Regions from separate parts of the Kutzneria kofuensis genome, predicted to be linked through region 2. Evidence: riboswitches for the same ligand, from Rfam matches in the RefSeq annotation. Region 2 holds a riboswitch; each other region holds the start of a gene.
What was found. A riboswitch is a leader RNA that binds a small molecule or an ion and turns the genes downstream of it on or off. The one in region 2 is predicted to bind cobalamin.
Positions count from the first base shown of each region.

Region 1: linked by a shared signal. The riboswitch ahead of cobN (cobaltochelatase subunit CobN) and the one ahead of cobM (precorrin-4 C(11)-methyltransferase) in region 2 are both predicted to bind cobalamin.
Region 3: linked by a shared signal. The riboswitch ahead of metE (5-methyltetrahydropteroyltriglutamate--homocysteine S-methyltransferase) and the one ahead of cobM (precorrin-4 C(11)-methyltransferase) in region 2 are both predicted to bind cobalamin.

Region 1 covers NZ_JACHIR010000001.1:5,754,908-5,760,234, reverse strand. Annotated here, with positions in the region: gene cobN (cobaltochelatase subunit CobN) at 1-2,191, opposite strand, end outside; cobalamin riboswitch at 2,228-2,354, opposite strand; gene BJ998_RS26720 (SAM-dependent methyltransferase) at 2,487-3,299, opposite strand; gene lon (endopeptidase La) at 3,561-5,327, shown strand, end outside.
Region 2 covers NZ_JACHIR010000001.1:2,257,303-2,262,629, forward strand. Annotated here, with positions in the region: gene BJ998_RS10255 (helix-turn-helix transcriptional regulator) at 1-562, shown strand, start outside; gene BJ998_RS10260 (sugar isomerase domain-containing protein) at 622-1,371, opposite strand; gene BJ998_RS10265 (precorrin-8X methylmutase) at 1,453-1,989, opposite strand; cobalamin riboswitch at 2,069-2,239, shown strand; gene cobM (precorrin-4 C(11)-methyltransferase) at 2,293-3,129, shown strand; gene cobJ (precorrin-3B C(17)-methyltransferase) at 3,126-3,881, shown strand; gene cobA (uroporphyrinogen-III C-methyltransferase) at 3,893-4,834, shown strand; gene BJ998_RS10285 (energy-coupling factor ABC transporter permease) at 4,821-5,327, shown strand, end outside.
Region 3 covers NZ_JACHIR010000001.1:1,071,420-1,076,746, reverse strand. Annotated here, with positions in the region: gene BJ998_RS04935 (AAA family ATPase) at 1-30, shown strand, start outside; gene BJ998_RS04930 (SRPBCC family protein) at 23-451, opposite strand; gene BJ998_RS04925 (enoyl-CoA hydratase/isomerase family protein) at 620-1,375, shown strand; gene BJ998_RS04920 (hypothetical protein) at 1,750-2,214, shown strand; gene BJ998_RS04915 (TIGR01777 family oxidoreductase) at 2,111-2,998, opposite strand; cobalamin riboswitch at 3,060-3,282, shown strand; gene metE (5-methyltetrahydropteroyltriglutamate--homocysteine S-methyltransferase) at 3,402-5,327, shown strand, end outside.

The DNA.
Region 1 (5,327 bases), 3.5 Mb from region 2:
CCGGACCCTCGACCAGTTCGGACAGTCCACCGGTATCAGGCACCCTGAGGCCCGGGTCGGCCAGCAGTGTCTCCTCGTCCAGTCCGAAGTGGACTGCCAGCGCGGCGCGCAGACCCGTGATGGCACCGACCTTGCCGCCGAAGACCTGCCGCGCCCGCAGCACCGCGAGCACGTCGTTGATCAGCTCCTCACCCTCCGGCGCGCGGCCGAGGATGTGCAGGCCGTCCCGGATCTGCACGTCCTTGATCTCGCACAGGTAGCCGTCGATGTGCATGACGAAGTCGTCGAAGTCCTCCTCGCCGGGGACCTCGGCCTGGTGCAGGTCGTGGTGCAGCTTGGCGCTGGTCACCAGCTCCCAGATCTGGCCGCGCACGGTCGCCAGCTTGGACGGGTCCAGCGCCTGCACGGTGGCGTACTCGTCGAGCAGCTGCTCCAGCTTGGCCATGTCGCCGTAGGTGTCGGCGCGGGCCATCGGCGGGATCATGTGGTCCACCACGGTGGCGTGGGCGCGGCGCTTGGCCTGCGTGCCCTCGCCCGGGTCGTTCACGATGAACGGGTAGATCATCGGCAGGCCGCCGAGCACCGCGTCCGGCGCGCAGTCGCTGGCCAGGCCCAATCCCTTGCCCGGCAACCACTCCAGCGTGCCGTGCTTGCCGAGGTGCAGCACCGCGTGCGCGCCGAACTCCTCCTCCAGCCAGCGGTAGGCGGCCAGGTACTGGTGCGACGGCGGCAGGTTCGGGTCGTGGTAGATGGCGACCGGGTTCTCGCCGAAACCGCGCGGCGGCTGGATCAGCAGCATCACGTTGCCGAACCGCAGCGAGGCCACGTAGATCTCGTCGTCGGTGACGTAGAGCTGGCCCGGCGCTTCGCCCCAGTGCTCGACAACACCGTCACGGAAGGACGGCGGCAGCGCGTCGAACCAGGTCCGGTAGGTGGCGGACGGGATCTTGATGGCCGCGCCGGACATCTGCTCCTCGGTCAGCCAGTCCACGTCGTGCCCGCCGGCCGCGATCAGCCGGTGGATCAGCGTGTCGCCGTCCAGTGTGGACACGTCGAGGCCGCCGAGGTCGTAGCCCTGCTCGAGCATGCGGCGCAACAGGATCACCGCCGAGGCCGGGGTGTCCAGTCCGACCGCGTTGCCCACGCGGGCGTGCTTGGTCGGGTACGACGACAGCACGATGGCGACCTTCTTGTCCTGGTTCGGCACGTGCCGCAGCCGGGCCAGCCCCACCGCCGTGCCGGCCACGCGCGCCGACCGCTCCGGGTCGGCCACGTACACCGGGATGCCGTCCGGGCCGTTCTCCTTGAAGGAGAAGGGAACGCCGATCAGCCGGCCGTCGAACTCCGGGATCGCCACCTGCATCGCCGCGTCCATCGGTGACAGCGCCGCGTCCGACGCCTGCCACGTCGCCCGGGACGACGTGAGGCAGAGCCCCTGCAGCACCGGGATGTCCAGCGCCGCCAAGGCGCCCGCGTCCCAGGCATCCTCGTCGCCGCCCGCGCTGGCGTCCGCCGCCACCGCCCCGCCGGCCGCGAGCACCGTCGCCACCACGGCGTCGCAGTGGCTCAGAACCTCCAGCAGGCCCGCCGATTCGTCGCCGGCCAGGCCGCGCAGCGAGCCGCAGAACACCGGCAGCACGTTCGCCCCGGCCGCCTCCACCGCGTCCGCCAGCGTGTCCACGAACGCCGTGTTCCCCGCCAGCGCGTGCGCCCGGTAGAAGACGATGCCGACCGTCGGCCGGCCGTCCTCGTGCTGACGCTCGCCGTGCACGCCGTATACCGGCGTGCTCACCGGCGGCTCGAAGCCCTCGCCCGTCAGCAATACCGTGTCGGACAGGAAGTTCGCCAACTGGCCGAGATTGGCCGGGCCGCCCTCCACCAGGTAGGCAAGCGCTTGCGTGGCCACGCCCGCCGGCACCGTCGACGCCGCCATCAGCTCCGCGTCGGGAGTCGCCTCGCCGCCGAGGCACACGGTCGGCAGGCCCGCGGCCAGCACCGCGTCGAGGCCCTCCTCCCAGGCCCGGCGGCCGCCCAGCAGCCGCACCACCACCAGGTCGGCGTCCCGAAGCAGCCCCGGCAGGTCCTCGACCTCCAGCCGGGCCGGATTGCCCACGGTGTACTCGGCGCCGCTCGCCTTGGCGGCGAGCAGGTCGGTGTCTGCCGTCGAGAGCAGCAGGACGCGCGAAGTCATCAGCCGTACCCTCCTCGGGGTCCCGCGCCCCGGGTAGAGACATCACGGCCGGTGGTGGAGTGTCTGGCTTTCACAGTGGCGCGACCGCCCCGGACTTGCACCGGGTTCCTCGCAACACCGCCGTCTGGTCCGGCTCAGCCTAGCCACCGAACCCGCCCCACCCGGGCCGCACGAGACCCACCCCACGCGGCCCATCCCTTACCCGCACGTGAGTGGCTCATTTGCGCTTTTACCCCGACCTGAGTGGCTCAGGTGCGCCTATATGCGAAATGAGCCACTCACGTACCCCAAAAAATCAGGGCTTGCGCGCGACGCCGCCGTAGGATAGGTGGACCTTGCCCTCGTTCTGGTCGTTCCACTCCGACCGCCACTGCCGGACGGGAACCACACCGGGGTCGATCAGCTCCAGGCCGGTGAAGAACTTGGCCACCTCTCCGTACGGGCGAGGGTGCAGCTGGGCGCTGATCTGCCGGTAGATCCCCTCCACCTGGCTCACCGCCCCCAGCTGGTCGTCCGGCACGAAGTCGACGGTCGCGTGCGATATCGCCATGTAACTGCCGGGCGCCAGGGCATTGCGGTAGGCCTCGACGAGGCCGTGCGGATCATCGGCGTCCGGCAGATAGTGCAGCACGGCGATGGCGATCAGCCCGACCGGCCGGGAGAAGTCGATCATTTCGCGGACCTGCGGCAGGTTCAGCACGGAGTCGGGGTGGCGCAGATCGGCCCGCACCGGTGCGACCAGCGGGTTGTGGCCGAGGATGGTCCGGCTGTGCGCCACCGCGATGGGCTCGTTGTCGACGTACACCACGCGGGCGCCGGGATTGATCCGGTGCGCGATCTCGTGCACGTTGCCCACGGTCGGGATGCCGGAGCCGAGGTCGAGGAACTGGTCGACACCGGCCGCCACCAGGCACGTCACCGCGCGTCTCAGAAAGGACCGGCTGGCCCGCATGCCGTTGGCCACCTCGGGCATGGCCTGCACGGCCTTCTTGGCGGCGGCCCGGTCGACCGCGAAGTTGTGCGCGCCGCCGAGGAAGTAGTCGAGGATCCGGGCCGGGTTGGGGCGGTCCAGGTCGACGTCGGCAGGTATCCACCGAGGACGGTGCATCCGCGCGACCCCTTCCGCAAAATTTCACCCGATCGTGTTAATGGTGGGGGCGCGGCTTGCCCGGTGTCCACCTCGGTCGGGTCACGAACACGCAGGGATTTTGTCGCGTCACGGCGCGTTTGGCCAGGTGTGCCGCACCGTCAACAAGGTCACGCTCAGTGACCGTGGCGCGGATCGCTGTCGGCGAACATCCGTTCGGGAACACTTCCCGACTCCAGTTGGTTGAGCCAGTACGACTCAACCTTGTGGAAGGTGGAAGACGTGAGCGAAACACTGGCACTCCCGGTGCTCCCGCTGGACGACGTGGTCGTGCTGCCCGGCATGGTGGTGCCGGTCAAGCTCGCCGACGCGGAGATCCGCGCCGCCGTCGAGGCCGCGCAGGCCGGCGACACCGGGTCGAAGGTGCTGCTGGTGCCCCGCCTGGAGGGCAAGTACGCGAAGGTGGGCACGCTGGGGGTGATCACCCAGATCGGCCGGCTGCCCGGCGGCGAGCGCGCGGCGGTCGTCCGCGGCACCGACCGCGTGAAGATCGGCACCGGCACGACCGGCCCCGGCGCGGCGCTGTGGGTGGAGGCCGAGATCCAGGACGAGCCGCCGGTCGACGAGGCCACCCGCGAGCTGGCCAAGGAGTACCGCACCCTGGTCACCTCGATCCTGCAGCAGCGGGGCGCGTGGCAGGTGGTCGACTCGGTGCAGGGCGTCGACGACCCGTCGGCGCTGGCCGACCTGGCCGGCTACGCCTCCTACATCACCGACGAGCAGAAGATCTGGCTGCTGGAGACCGTCGACGTCCGTGAGCGGCTGGAGAAGCTGCTGGCCTGGGGCCGTGAGCACATGGCCGAGCTGGACGTGGCCGAGACGATCCGCAAGGACGTCAAGGAGGGCATGGAGAAGCAGCAGCGCGAGTTCCTGCTGCGCCAGCAGCTGGCGGCGATCCGCAAGGAGCTCGCCGAGCTGGACGGCAAGCCGGCGTCCGAGGAGCAGGACTACCGGGCCCGCGTGGAGGCCGCCGACCTGCCGGAGAAGGTGCGCGAGGCGGCGCTGACCGAGGTGGACAAGCTGGAGCGGACCTCCGAGCAGTCGCCCGAGGTCAGCTGGATCCGCACGTGGCTGGACACGGTGCTGGACATGCCGTGGAACGAGCGGACCGAGGACGCGTACGACATCACGGGCGCGCGGGCGGTGCTGGACGCCGACCACGCCGGCCTGGACGACGTGAAGGACCGGATCATCGAGCACCTGGCGGTGCGGCGGCGCCGGGCCGACAAGGGCCTGGGCGTCGTCGGCGGCCGGCGCAGCGGCGCCGTGCTCGCCCTGGTCGGCCCGCCCGGCGTGGGCAAGACCTCGCTGGGTGAGTCGGTCGCGCGGGCCATGGGCCGCAAGTTCGTCCGCGTCGCGCTCGGCGGCGTCCGGGACGAGGCGGAGATCCGGGGCCACCGGCGCACCTACGTCGGCGCGCTGCCCGGTCGCATCGTGCGGGCGATCAAGGAAGCCGGCTCGATGAACCCGGTCGTGCTGCTGGACGAGGTCGACAAGGTCGGCTCCGACTACCGCGGCGACCCGACCGCGGCCCTGCTGGAGGTGTTGGACCCGGCGCAGAACCACACGTTCCGGGACCACTACCTGGAGGTCGAGCTGGACCTGTCGGACGTGCTGTTCCTGGCCACGGCCAACGTGCTGGAGGCCATCCCCGGCCCGCTGCTGGACCGGATGGAGCTGGTCCGGCTGGACGGCTACACCGAGGAGGAGAAGGTCACCATCGCCCGCGACCACCTGCTGGCCCGCCAGCTGGAGCGGGCCGGGCTGACCGCCGACGACGTGACCGTCACCGACGACGCGCTGCGCCGGCTGGCCGCGGAGTACACCCGGGAGGCCGGGGTCCGCGACCTGGAGCGGTCGCTCGCCCGCGTGCTGCGCAAGGCGGCCGTGGACGAGGCGAAGCTGCCGCTGGCCGTGACCGACGCCAACCTGCCCGACTTCCTCGGACGGCCGCGGCACACGCCGGAGTCGGCCGAGCGCACGGCGGTG
Region 2 (5,327 bases):
CGCCGATTCCGTCTGGAACGAGCGGATAGTCGAAATCCGCTACCGCCGCTGGAAGACGCCTCGCGAGGTCACCCGCCGCCTCGCGCCGCTCGGCGTCGTCCTCAAGGCCGGGACCTGGTATCTCGTCGCACTGGCCGGCTCCGACCTGCGCACCTTCCGCGTGTCGAACGTCCTCGGCGTGCAGACCCTCGACGACCGCTTCGAGCGACCCGCCGACTTCGACCTCGCCGCCTACTGGCAGGAGTGGGCCGACCAGTTCGAGGTCCGCATGCGCGGCCAGCGCGCCCGCGTCCGGCTGTCCCCCGACGGCGTGCGGGCCCTGCCGTACTTCATCGGCCGGCAGGTCGCCGACCTCGTCACCGCCACACTGTCCGCACCCGATGCCGACGGCTGGGTCGAGGCGGTCGTCCCCGTCGAGACCGTCCGCCACGCCCACGCCGAGTTTCTCCGCTTCGGCGCCGAGATCGAGGTCCTCGACCCTGTCGAACTCCGCGACATGATCACCTCGACCGTCGCGAAACTGACGGAGTTCTACGGCTCGCGCCCCGAGCAGCCGGAGTAGCGACAGCCACGTGCCGAGTTCCGCCAGGTCGCGGCGGACTTCGCCCACGTGGCCGAGCGCTACGGGTCGCGGCGGATGCGGCCGGAGTAGTGCTCCTCCAGCGACTTGTTGTGCTCGTCGCCGCCCGGGATGTTCGCCGACAAGTAGACCGGCGGCGTGTGGCCGGCGGCGATCAGCCGCGCGCAGGCGTCGGCCAGCATCATCTGGGCGGCGAAGGCCGAGGTGATCGACGAGATCGCGCACACCTGGCCGCCGCCGGGCATCGGCAGCAGCGTGTCGCCCATCGGGCCGCAGTTGTCGATGACGACGTCGGCGAGTTCGTGCAGATGCTTGCCGGACGGGTGCCGCGACTCGACCGCGGTGGCGTGGGCCAACGAGGTGAAGGCGATCAGACCGTGCCCCCGCTCCTTGACGAGCGAGGCCATTTCGACGATCGAGCCGTTTCCGCCGGAGTTGGACGCGATGACGAAGAGGTCGGTCTCACGCGGCGAGGCGAGTTCGTAGACGCGGTGCGCGATGGCCGGTTCGCGTTCGGTGTGCGGACCGAGCGAGTCGGCCGGGTCGCCGCCGTAGGTGACGACGTCGCGCAGCGACAGCTTGTTGGTCGGGATCAGGCCGCCGGCCCGGCCGGCGATCTCCATCACCAGCCCCTGCGAGTGGCCCGTGCCGAACGCCTGGACCACGCCGTCGGCAAGCACGCAGTCGGCCACCAGCGCCGCGGCGGCCCCGATCGCCTCGCGCTGCGTGGTCACCAGCTGGTCGATGAGGTCCTTGGCCGCCGACACGAACTCGTCCTGGCCGATGGACATGCGCCACTCTCCCGTCGTCAGTAACTTGCCATGCCGGCTCAGGTCACGTTAACGGCAAACCGATCACGGGGCACGCCTGCGTCAGAGGTACAGCAGCGCGTTGACGGCCGCCGTCGCCAACGCCGCGCCGCCCCGTTCGCCACGGTTGGTCAGCGCGGGCACACCGAGCTCGCGGACCGCCCGCTTCGCCTCGACGGCGCCGACGAACCCGGCCGGCAGCGCGATGACCAGCGCGGGTCGGATCTCGCCGGACCGGCAGCGCTCGACGAGTTCGGTGACGATCGACACGTCTTGACCGATGGCCCACACCGCACCGACTGGTGTTTTTCGTACGAACTCCTCGATTCCGCCGGTCGTCTCCGTGACGACCATCGCCGGTCGGCTGGTGATGCCGACGGCGACCATCCGGACGTCGGCGACCACCGGCGCACCGTCGGCGAGCGCCTGCCGGCCGGCGGCCAGCGCCTGCTCGTCGACCAGCAGGTCGCCGGCCCATGTGGGGTCGGCGGTGGTGTGCACGAGGCGTTCGACGACGGCCCGCGACAGCGGCCCCAACCCTGTGGTGTCGACCCGCCGACGGAGGATTTCGTACGACTCCGACTCGATCGGATGAGGCACTCGCGGCACGTCTCGGCTTCCCCTCGGGTGGACTGTTTCACACCGTAGTCGGCGGTGTCGGCACGCCGACGCGTCGGTTAACCTGCTCCGCGAGCGTGGTTACGGGAAGCCGGTGCGAATCCGGCGCGGTCCCGCCACTGTGACCGGGAAGTCGTCCCGCAGAGGAACAGCCACTGGGCGCGAGCCTGGGAAGGCGCGGCGACGGCGGTGATCCGGGAGCCAGGAGACCGGCCACGCGACCGACACGCGTCGCACGGAGGATGTGATGGCTGGCATCGGGCTGCGCCTCGGGCGGTTCCCGCGGTGATCCCACCCGGGTTGATCTCATTCGTCGGCGCCGGTCCCGGCGCGGCCGACCTCATGACCTTCCGCGGTGCCGACCGGCTGGCCAGGGCGGACGTCGTGGTGTGGGCGTCGTCGTTGGTGCCGGCCGAGGTGCTGGACCACGCGAATCCGGCGGCCGAGCGACACGACTCCGCCGGCATGACGCTGGAGGACGTCCTCGAGGTCTACGCCGGCCGACCGGACGCGGCCATCGTCCGGCTGCATTCCGGCGACCCGACCGTCTACGGGGCGATCGGCGAGCAGATCGAATGGTGTCGACGGACCGGCAGGCCGTACGAAATCGTGCCGGGCGTCGGTTCTCTCGGCGCCGCCGCGGCGGCCGTTGGTTGTGAACTGACTTCACCGATGGTTTCGCAGTCGATCGTGTTAACACGGCTCGCCGGTGGTCGGACCGCCGCCTCGATGCCCGACGGCGAGACGGTCGCCTCGTTTGCGTCGCATCGCACGACGATGGCTGTCTACCTCTCCACGCAGCGTCCCGAACAGTTGCAGGCCGAGCTGCTCGCCGACGGAAAGGGCTATTCCGTCGACACTCCGGCGGTTGTCGTCGCGAAGGCGACGTGGCCGGACGAGCGCATCGTCCGCACGACCGTCGGCGAACTCGCGACCGAATTGCGTGCGTCCGGCATCCGGACCGCCGCACTCGTGCTCGTCGGCGAAGCGCTCCGCGACGACCGCGAGGTCCAGCGCACCAAGTTGTACGACCCGGCCTATTCGCACGGTTGCCGGCGGCGGTCGGCCGAGGGCAGCACGCAGGGTCGGCCGATCCCGGTGGAGAAGCGGAGGCTGCCATGACCGGCGTGCTCACCATCGTCGGTCTCGGCCCCGGCGACGCACGACATCGCACGCCGGCCGCGACCGAGGCGATCGCCGACGCCGAGGCCGTCTACGGCTACTCCGCCTATATAGATGCGTGCGACGACATCCTTCGACCCGACCAGTTCGTCGTCCGCGGACGGATGACCGAGGAGAAGCTGCGCGCCGAGCAGGCCGTCGACGCCGCGGCCGGAGGCCGGCGGGTGGTGCTCGTGTCGTCGGGCGACGCCGGTGTGTACGGCATGGCGACGTTGGCGTTGAGCAATGCGTACGAAATCGAGGAAACCGCACGACCCGAGGTCCGTGTGCTGCCCGGCGTCACCGCGGCGCTCGCCGCCTCGGCTCTCGTCGGTGCCCCGCTCGCACACGACTTCGCCTGCTTGACGCTGTCCGATCTGCTCACTCCCTGGGAGGAAGTGGAACGTCGACTCCGGGCCGTGGCCGAGGCCGACCTCGCCATCGCGCTCTACAACCCCCGTTCCAAGGGCCGCCCCTGGCAGCTCGACCGGGCCCGCGAAGTGCTGCTCGAACGCCGCGCACCGACCACGCCGGTCGCGTTGGTCGCCGACATCGCCCGCGACGGGCAGCGCGTCGAGCTCACCACGCTCGCCGACCTGGATTGCGGCAAAGTCGGCATGACCACCACTGTGCTGGTCGGGTCGTCGACCACCCGCCGGTTCGGCGACTGGCTGGTCACGCCCCGATCTGGATCCGGGCGGAGTGCCGGGTGACCGTGCACCTCGTGGGCGCCGGCCCCGGTGATCCCGGTCTGCTCACCTGCCGCGCGGTCGAGCTTCTCAAGTCCGCCGAAGTTGTCGTCTACGACCGTCCTTCGATGGCCGACATCGTCGCGATCGCGGATTCCGCCGAAGTTGTGCATTGCGTCGGAAAAGCAGGAAGCCGTCCGGCATGGCCGCAGGCCGACGTGAACCAGCTTCTCGTCGAACTCGGGCGCGCCGGCCGCGAGGTGGTCCGGCTGAAGGCCGGCGACGCCTTCGTGGTCTCCCGCGGCGGTGAGGAAGCTGTTGCCCTCGCCGCTGCCGGCGTGCCGTTCGACGTCGTGCCCGGCATCTCCGCCGCGATCGCGGCTCCGGCGCTCGCCGGCATCCCGGTGATGGTCCGTCAGGTCGCTACCACCCTGACCGTCATCGCCGGGAACGATGACCCCGAGTACCACCAGCACGTCGACTGGGACGCCGTCGCCCGGGTCGGCGGCACGATCGTCGTGCTCACCGGCCGGTCCGCGCTACGGGACATCGCCGCCAAGCTGATGGCCGGCGGCTTGGCCGCGGACACCCCGGTCGCGGCGATCAGTGCCGCGAGTCGTCCGCACCAGCGCACCGAGCTCGGCACGCTGGCCAAGCTGCCCAACCCGAGGATGCGACCGCCGGTGACGTTTGTGATCGGTGAGGTGGCAGCCCTCGACCTGCTGGCGGCCGCCCCGCCAACGACCGAACCGAAGGCGACTGATGCGCCGCCGGCCGCGCAGGTAGCTGACGGCCAAGAGGCCGGCGGCCAGTTTGCGGGCGCCCCCGAGCAGGACATGGGCGGCCAAGCAGTGCGCGGCCGGTTAGCAGGCGAGCCGGCGGCGAACGAGCGGGGTGCCGGCGGGCTGGGCGAGGCCGGCCGAGCAGTGGACGGCCAACTAAGCGGACCGGTGGAGGGATTCAATGCACATTCCTGACGGGTTCGTGAATGCGCCGGTCTCCATCGCGGGTGGGGTGGTGGCGGTGGCGGGGCTGGCGTTGTGCAGCCGGAACCTGGGACCGTCGCTGCGGGATCGGGACATCCCGCTGGCGGGGCTGGCGGCGGCCTTCTTCCTGGTGCTGGAGGCGCCGATCTTCCCGATCGGGGTGGGCACGGGAGGTCATCTGCTGGGCGGAACGCTGGCGGTGGCACTGCTGGGACCCTGGCTCGGACCGGTGGTGATATCGGTGGTGCTGGTGGTGCAGGCGCTGTTCGCGGGCGATGGCGGGGTCACGGCGCTGGGGGTCAACGCGGTGAACATGGCGCTGATCCCGGCGGTGGTGGGTTACCCGCTGATTCTCGGCCTACGGAAGGTGTTGCCCCGCAAGAAGCTCTGGGTCTCGATCGCCTGCGGGGTGGCGGGTTTCGTGTCGGTGGTGGCGGGATCGGTGCTCTACAGCCTGGAGTACGCGGTCGGCGGCGCGACGGCG
Region 3 (5,327 bases), 1.2 Mb from region 2:
CGCGAGCTGGAAGGGGCGTTGGCTACCTAGCCTTCAACGCCGCCGCGAAGGACTTCCGCAGGCTCGCCGGCCCCACGATCGGCAGCGCGGCGGCGAGCAGGCGCTGCTTGAAGTTGTGCGGCTCCCGGGTCAGCTCGACGTCGACCCGCGTGCCGTCGCCGTCCGCGCTGAGCTGGAACACCCAGCCGCCGCCGGCCCCGAACAGCTTCGACTCGTGCGTGGACACGGTGACCCGCCCCTTGGCGGCGTCCCATTCGTACCGGGCCCGCTCCCAGGCGGCGGCGGTGCCTTCGGTGACCTCGGCCCAGGTGTCGCCGACCGCGTGCACCTGGAAGTGGTCGGTGTCGATCGACGGCCAGTTCTGCGCGCGGGCCGGGCCGAAGTCGGTGAGCACGGCCAGCGCCTCGGCCGGGCTGAGCGTGGAGACGAGGTGAAAACGGGTGACGGACATCGGATTTCCTTCCCTGGTCGGTGTGACGGGAAAATCGTCGCCCCGGACCCGGGTCGCTCGCCCCAGGGTGAGTCACCGGCCGACACCCTGGTGGCGTCAATTCGGACCGGGGTCGATGCCCGAACGTGCCGTTGCCGCTGGTGACGCCGTTCTCGGATAATGGGCCGAGTGGGTAACTGGGCTCTGGAAAACCGCGATGGCATCGCGGTTCTGACGTACACGCGGCCGCCGCGGAACTATCTCGACTTCGCCTCCATCGCCGAGCTCGGCGATCTGCTGGAGCGGGTCGGGAAGGATTCCGACGAGCTGAAGGCCGTGATGCTGACCGGCGGCGTGGACGGCTACTTCATCGCGCACGGCGACCTGGAGGACCTGCAGCGCCTCGGCCGCGGCGAGGGCGAGGACGGGCCGCCGGCCTGGCGGCGGGTCACCGACCTGGTGCGGGACATCCCGCAGCCGGTGGTCGCCGCCATCGACGGCCAGGCCTGGGGCGCCGGCAACGAGCTGGCCATCGCCTGCCAGCTGCGGGTCGCCTCGGAGCGGTCGCACCTGGGCAATCCCGAGGTGAACGTCGGCATCACCACCGGCGGTGGCGGCACGCCGCGCCTGCTCCGGCTGATCGGGCCGGGCCTGGCCGCCGAGGTCCTGCTGCGCGGCCGGGTGTTCCGCGCCGAGGAGGCGCTGCGGGTCGGCTGGGTCAACGCCGTGCTGCCGAACGAGGGCTTCGTCGACGCCGCCGTCGAGTGGTGCCGCAAGCTGGTGGAGCTGCCGACCGAGGCCGTCTACGCGACTAAGCGGGTCCTCGTGCGGTCGGCCGAGCTTTCCCTGGACGAGGGGCTCGCGCTGGAACTGGCGGAGTTCAAGCAGATCACCGGCAACAGCCCGGCCATGGACGCCCGCATCCGGCAGATCGCCGCGGAGTAGCGGAAATCACGTTCGGCCCGGCATGAACAGTCGTTCGTGCCGGGCCGACCTGTGTCCGGGGGACGAACGCGCAACCGAATCCGTCCGTCCGGCCATGTCCTCACTCGATCGACCGGCGATGCCCGGTCGCCTGCTAGCCTCGCAATAGATATACAGATATATGTATTGAGAGAGGGGAAGGTGACGGCAGGACAGATGACTCGACGGGGAGCGCTGGCGTTCGGTGCCGCGGCGGCCGGTCCGGGCGCGGCTGCGGGCCTCGGAGCGACGAACTCGACCGGCCGGGCCGCCGCCGCCCCGAAGAAGACCTTCGCGGCGCTGCCCGTCACCGCGCGGCCGCGTCCCCGTTCAAGGCCTGGGGCACCGCCGACTCCGTGCCCGGCGTGCTCCGTGCCCACGACGTCCTGGCCAAGCTCGACATCGACACCTTCGTCGGCGGCCACGTCCACCGCCTCGGCACGCCGAAGGACATCCGCGACTCCCGCGACTTCACCTACGACCTGTGGAACACCACCAACCGAGTCGTCGGCCGGACCAGGCTCGCCGACTACACGAGCCAGGTCGAGCCCGGCAACAGCTGGGCCGGCTTCCAGCTCTACTACGACGCCATCGCCGACCAGGTCGAGCCGGAGATCGTCCAGCGCTGGGCCGACAAGCTCGGCGGCGTCGACGTCTTCACCCGCGACAACGTCGTCACCATCGCCGTCTCACTGCTCCTCGACGCCCCCAAGGACATCAACTGCCCCGCACCGCGGCGGCCAGCGCCTCCGCGACGGTCGGGTGCTGGAACTCGAAGCCGTGGCGCATCAGGGCATCGGGTACGGCGCGTTGGCCGGTGAGGGCGCCGGCGTCGGCGAGTTCGCCGGCGAAGAGGCGGAGCAGCCAGGCGGGATAGACCCAGGGGGTGGGGCGGCGCAGGAGTTGGCCGAGTGAGCGGACCATCTCGGCGTTGGTGACGGGTTGCGGGCCGGAGAGGTTGAGGGGGCCGCTGATGTCCTGCTGTTCCAGGGCGAACCGGATGGCGGCGACCTCGTCGGCGAGGGAGATCCACGACAGGTACTGGCGACCGGTGCCCATCCGACCGCCGGCGCCCCAGGCGACCATGGGGCGCAGCTGGCCGAGCAGGCCGCCGGTGGGGGAGAGCACGATTCCGGTGCGCAGCAACACAACCCGTGCGTCGGAGGCCGGCTTGCACGCCTCCTCGCGGTCACGGTCCATCTCGGCCAGGAACCCGGCGCCGGCCGGCGCGGACTCGTCGATGACGCGGTCCCCGGTGTCGCCGTAGTACGCGACGGAGGAGCTGTTGAGCAGCGCGGGAACGCCGTGCGCGGCGACGGCGTCGGCCAGTACCCGGGTCGGAACCACGCGGCTGGAGAGCAGTGCGGCTTTGAACGACGGGGTCCACCGCTCGGCGGTGGTGTCGACCGCGCAGAGGTTGATCACGGCGTCGACCCCGTCCAGCGCCCCGTCGGCGATGACGCCCGCGTCGGGATCCCACGACCGCTCGTCGGCGGCCGCGGCCGGGCGGCGGACCAGCCGGATCACCTCGTGCCCGGCGGCCCGCAGGACCGGCGTCAGCGCGGTCCCGATCACGCCGGACGCGCCGGCCACGACAACGCGCATCGGTCCTCCCAAGGTCGGGTTAACGGCGTTAACTCTAGCGGTGGTCCACCACCCCGGCGCTACAGTGGGCAGCGCAGCTGGTTCGGGCGCCGTGGGCTACACGACGGCGACCGAGGCAAGAGGGAACCCGGTGCGAATCCGGGACTGCCCCGCAGCGGTGAGTGGGAACGACCGCCGTCAGACGGCACTGGGCCACCCGGCCTGGGAAGCGACGGCCAGTAGGAAACCCGGCGAGCGCCGGACCGCCCACGAGTCCGAAGACCTGCCCGCTGTGCATCCCACGACCGTGGGGTGCTGGCCGAGACCTCGCGGGTGGGTCGTCGCTCCAGTCCCGACCGGATGCCGGTCGAGGCCGGTCACGCGCGCGCCCGCGGGTCCACGTGGACTCGCGAAGGAGAGCCCCGTGACCCCGACAAGCACCGCCAGCCGTGCCACCGTGTACGGCTATCCTCGCCAGGGCGCCGACCGCCGGCTGAAGAAGTCGATCGAGTCGTACTGGGCGGGCCGTGTCGACGCCGATGCCCTGCTCGGCACGGCGCGTGAGCTGCGCCGGCAGAACCTGGCCGAGCTGCGCGACGCCGGCATCGACGAGATCCCGAGCAACTATTTCTCGTTCTACGACCATGTCCTGGACACGGCGTGGCTGCTCGGCGCGATCCCCGAGCGGCACCTCGCCGCCGTGCCGGACGCGACGACCCCGGCCGGCCGGCTGGACCGCTACTTCGCCATGGCGCGCGGCACCGCGGACGCGCCGCCGATGGAGATGACCAAGTGGTTCGACACCAACTACCACTACCTCGTGCCGGAGCTCGGGCCGGACACCCGGTTCACGCTGGACGCCGGCAAGCCGCTGGCGGAGTTCGCCGAGGCCCTCGACCAGGGCGTGCGAACCCGGCCGGTGCTCGTCGGCCCGGTCAGCTTCCTGCTGTTGGCCAAGGACCCGACCGGCGCCGACGGCTTCCGGCCGCTGGACCTGCTCGACCGGGTCGTCCCGCTGTACGTGGACCTGCTGCGGCAACTGCGCGCGGCCGGCGCGGAGTGGGTCCAGCTGGACGAGCCGGCGCTCGTCACCGACCAGCCGGCCGACGTGCTGGGCAAGGTCGCCGAGACCTACGCGGCCCTGGCGGCCGAGCCGGCGCGCCCGAAGATCCTCGTCGCCTCCTACTTCGACCGCCTCGGCGACGCGCTGCCGGTGCTGGCGTCCGCGCCGGTCGAGGGCCTGGCGCTGGACTTCACCGGCAACGCCGCGGCCAACCTCGACGGCCTGGCCAAGATCGGCGGCGTCCAGGACAAGCGGCTGGTCGCCGGCGTCGTCAACGGCCGCAACGTCTGGGCCGTTGACCTGGCCGACGCCCTCGGCACGCTGGGCACGCTGCTCGGGCTGGCCGGCTCGGTGGACGTGGCGGCGTCCTGCTCGCTGCTGCACGTGCCGCTCGACGTCACCCTCGACACCGACCTGGACCCGGAGATCGCCGGCTGGCTGTCGTTCGCGCGGCAGAAGCTGGACGAGATCGTCACGCTGCGCCGGGGCCTGACCGAGGGCCGCAACGCCATCAGCAACACCTTGCACGTCAACGCCAGCCGGCTGGCCTCCCGTGCGGCCTCGCCGATCGTCAAGGTGCCGGCCGTGCGGGAGCGTGTCGCCGCCGTCACCGACGCCGACCTGCACCGCACGAGCCCGTACGGGGAGCGGACGAAGGCCCAGCGGGACCGGCTGCGGCTGCCGGAGCTGCCGACCACCACCATCGGCTCGTTCCCGCAGACCGCCGAGCTGCGCAAGGCCCGCGCCGCGCTGCGGGCCGGCCGGCTCGACCAGGACGCCTACCGGGAGGCGATGCGCGCCGAGATCCGCTCGGTCGTCGCCGAGCAGGAGCGGATCGGCCTGGACGTGCTGGTGCACGGCGAGCCGGAGCGCAACGACATGGTCCAGTACTTCGGCGAGCAGCTCACCGGCTTCCTGGCCACGCAGCACGGCTGGGTCCAGTCGTACGGCACCCGCTACGTCCGGCCGCCGATCATCGTCGGCGACGTGGCGCGGCCGGCGCCGATGACCGTCGAGTGGGCCACCTACGCGCAGAGCCTGACCGAACGCCCGGTCAAGGGCATGCTGACCGGCCCGGTCACCATGCTGGCCTGGTCGTTCGTGCGGGACGACCAGCCGGCGGGCGACACCGCCCGCCAGGTCGCCCTCGCCCTGCGCGACGAGGTCGTCGACCTGGAGGCCGCCGGCATCAAGGTCATCCAGGTGGACGAGCCGGCGCTGCGGGAGACCCTGCCGCTGCGCACCGCCGACCGCGCCGCGTACCTGGACTGGGCCGTCGCCTCGTTC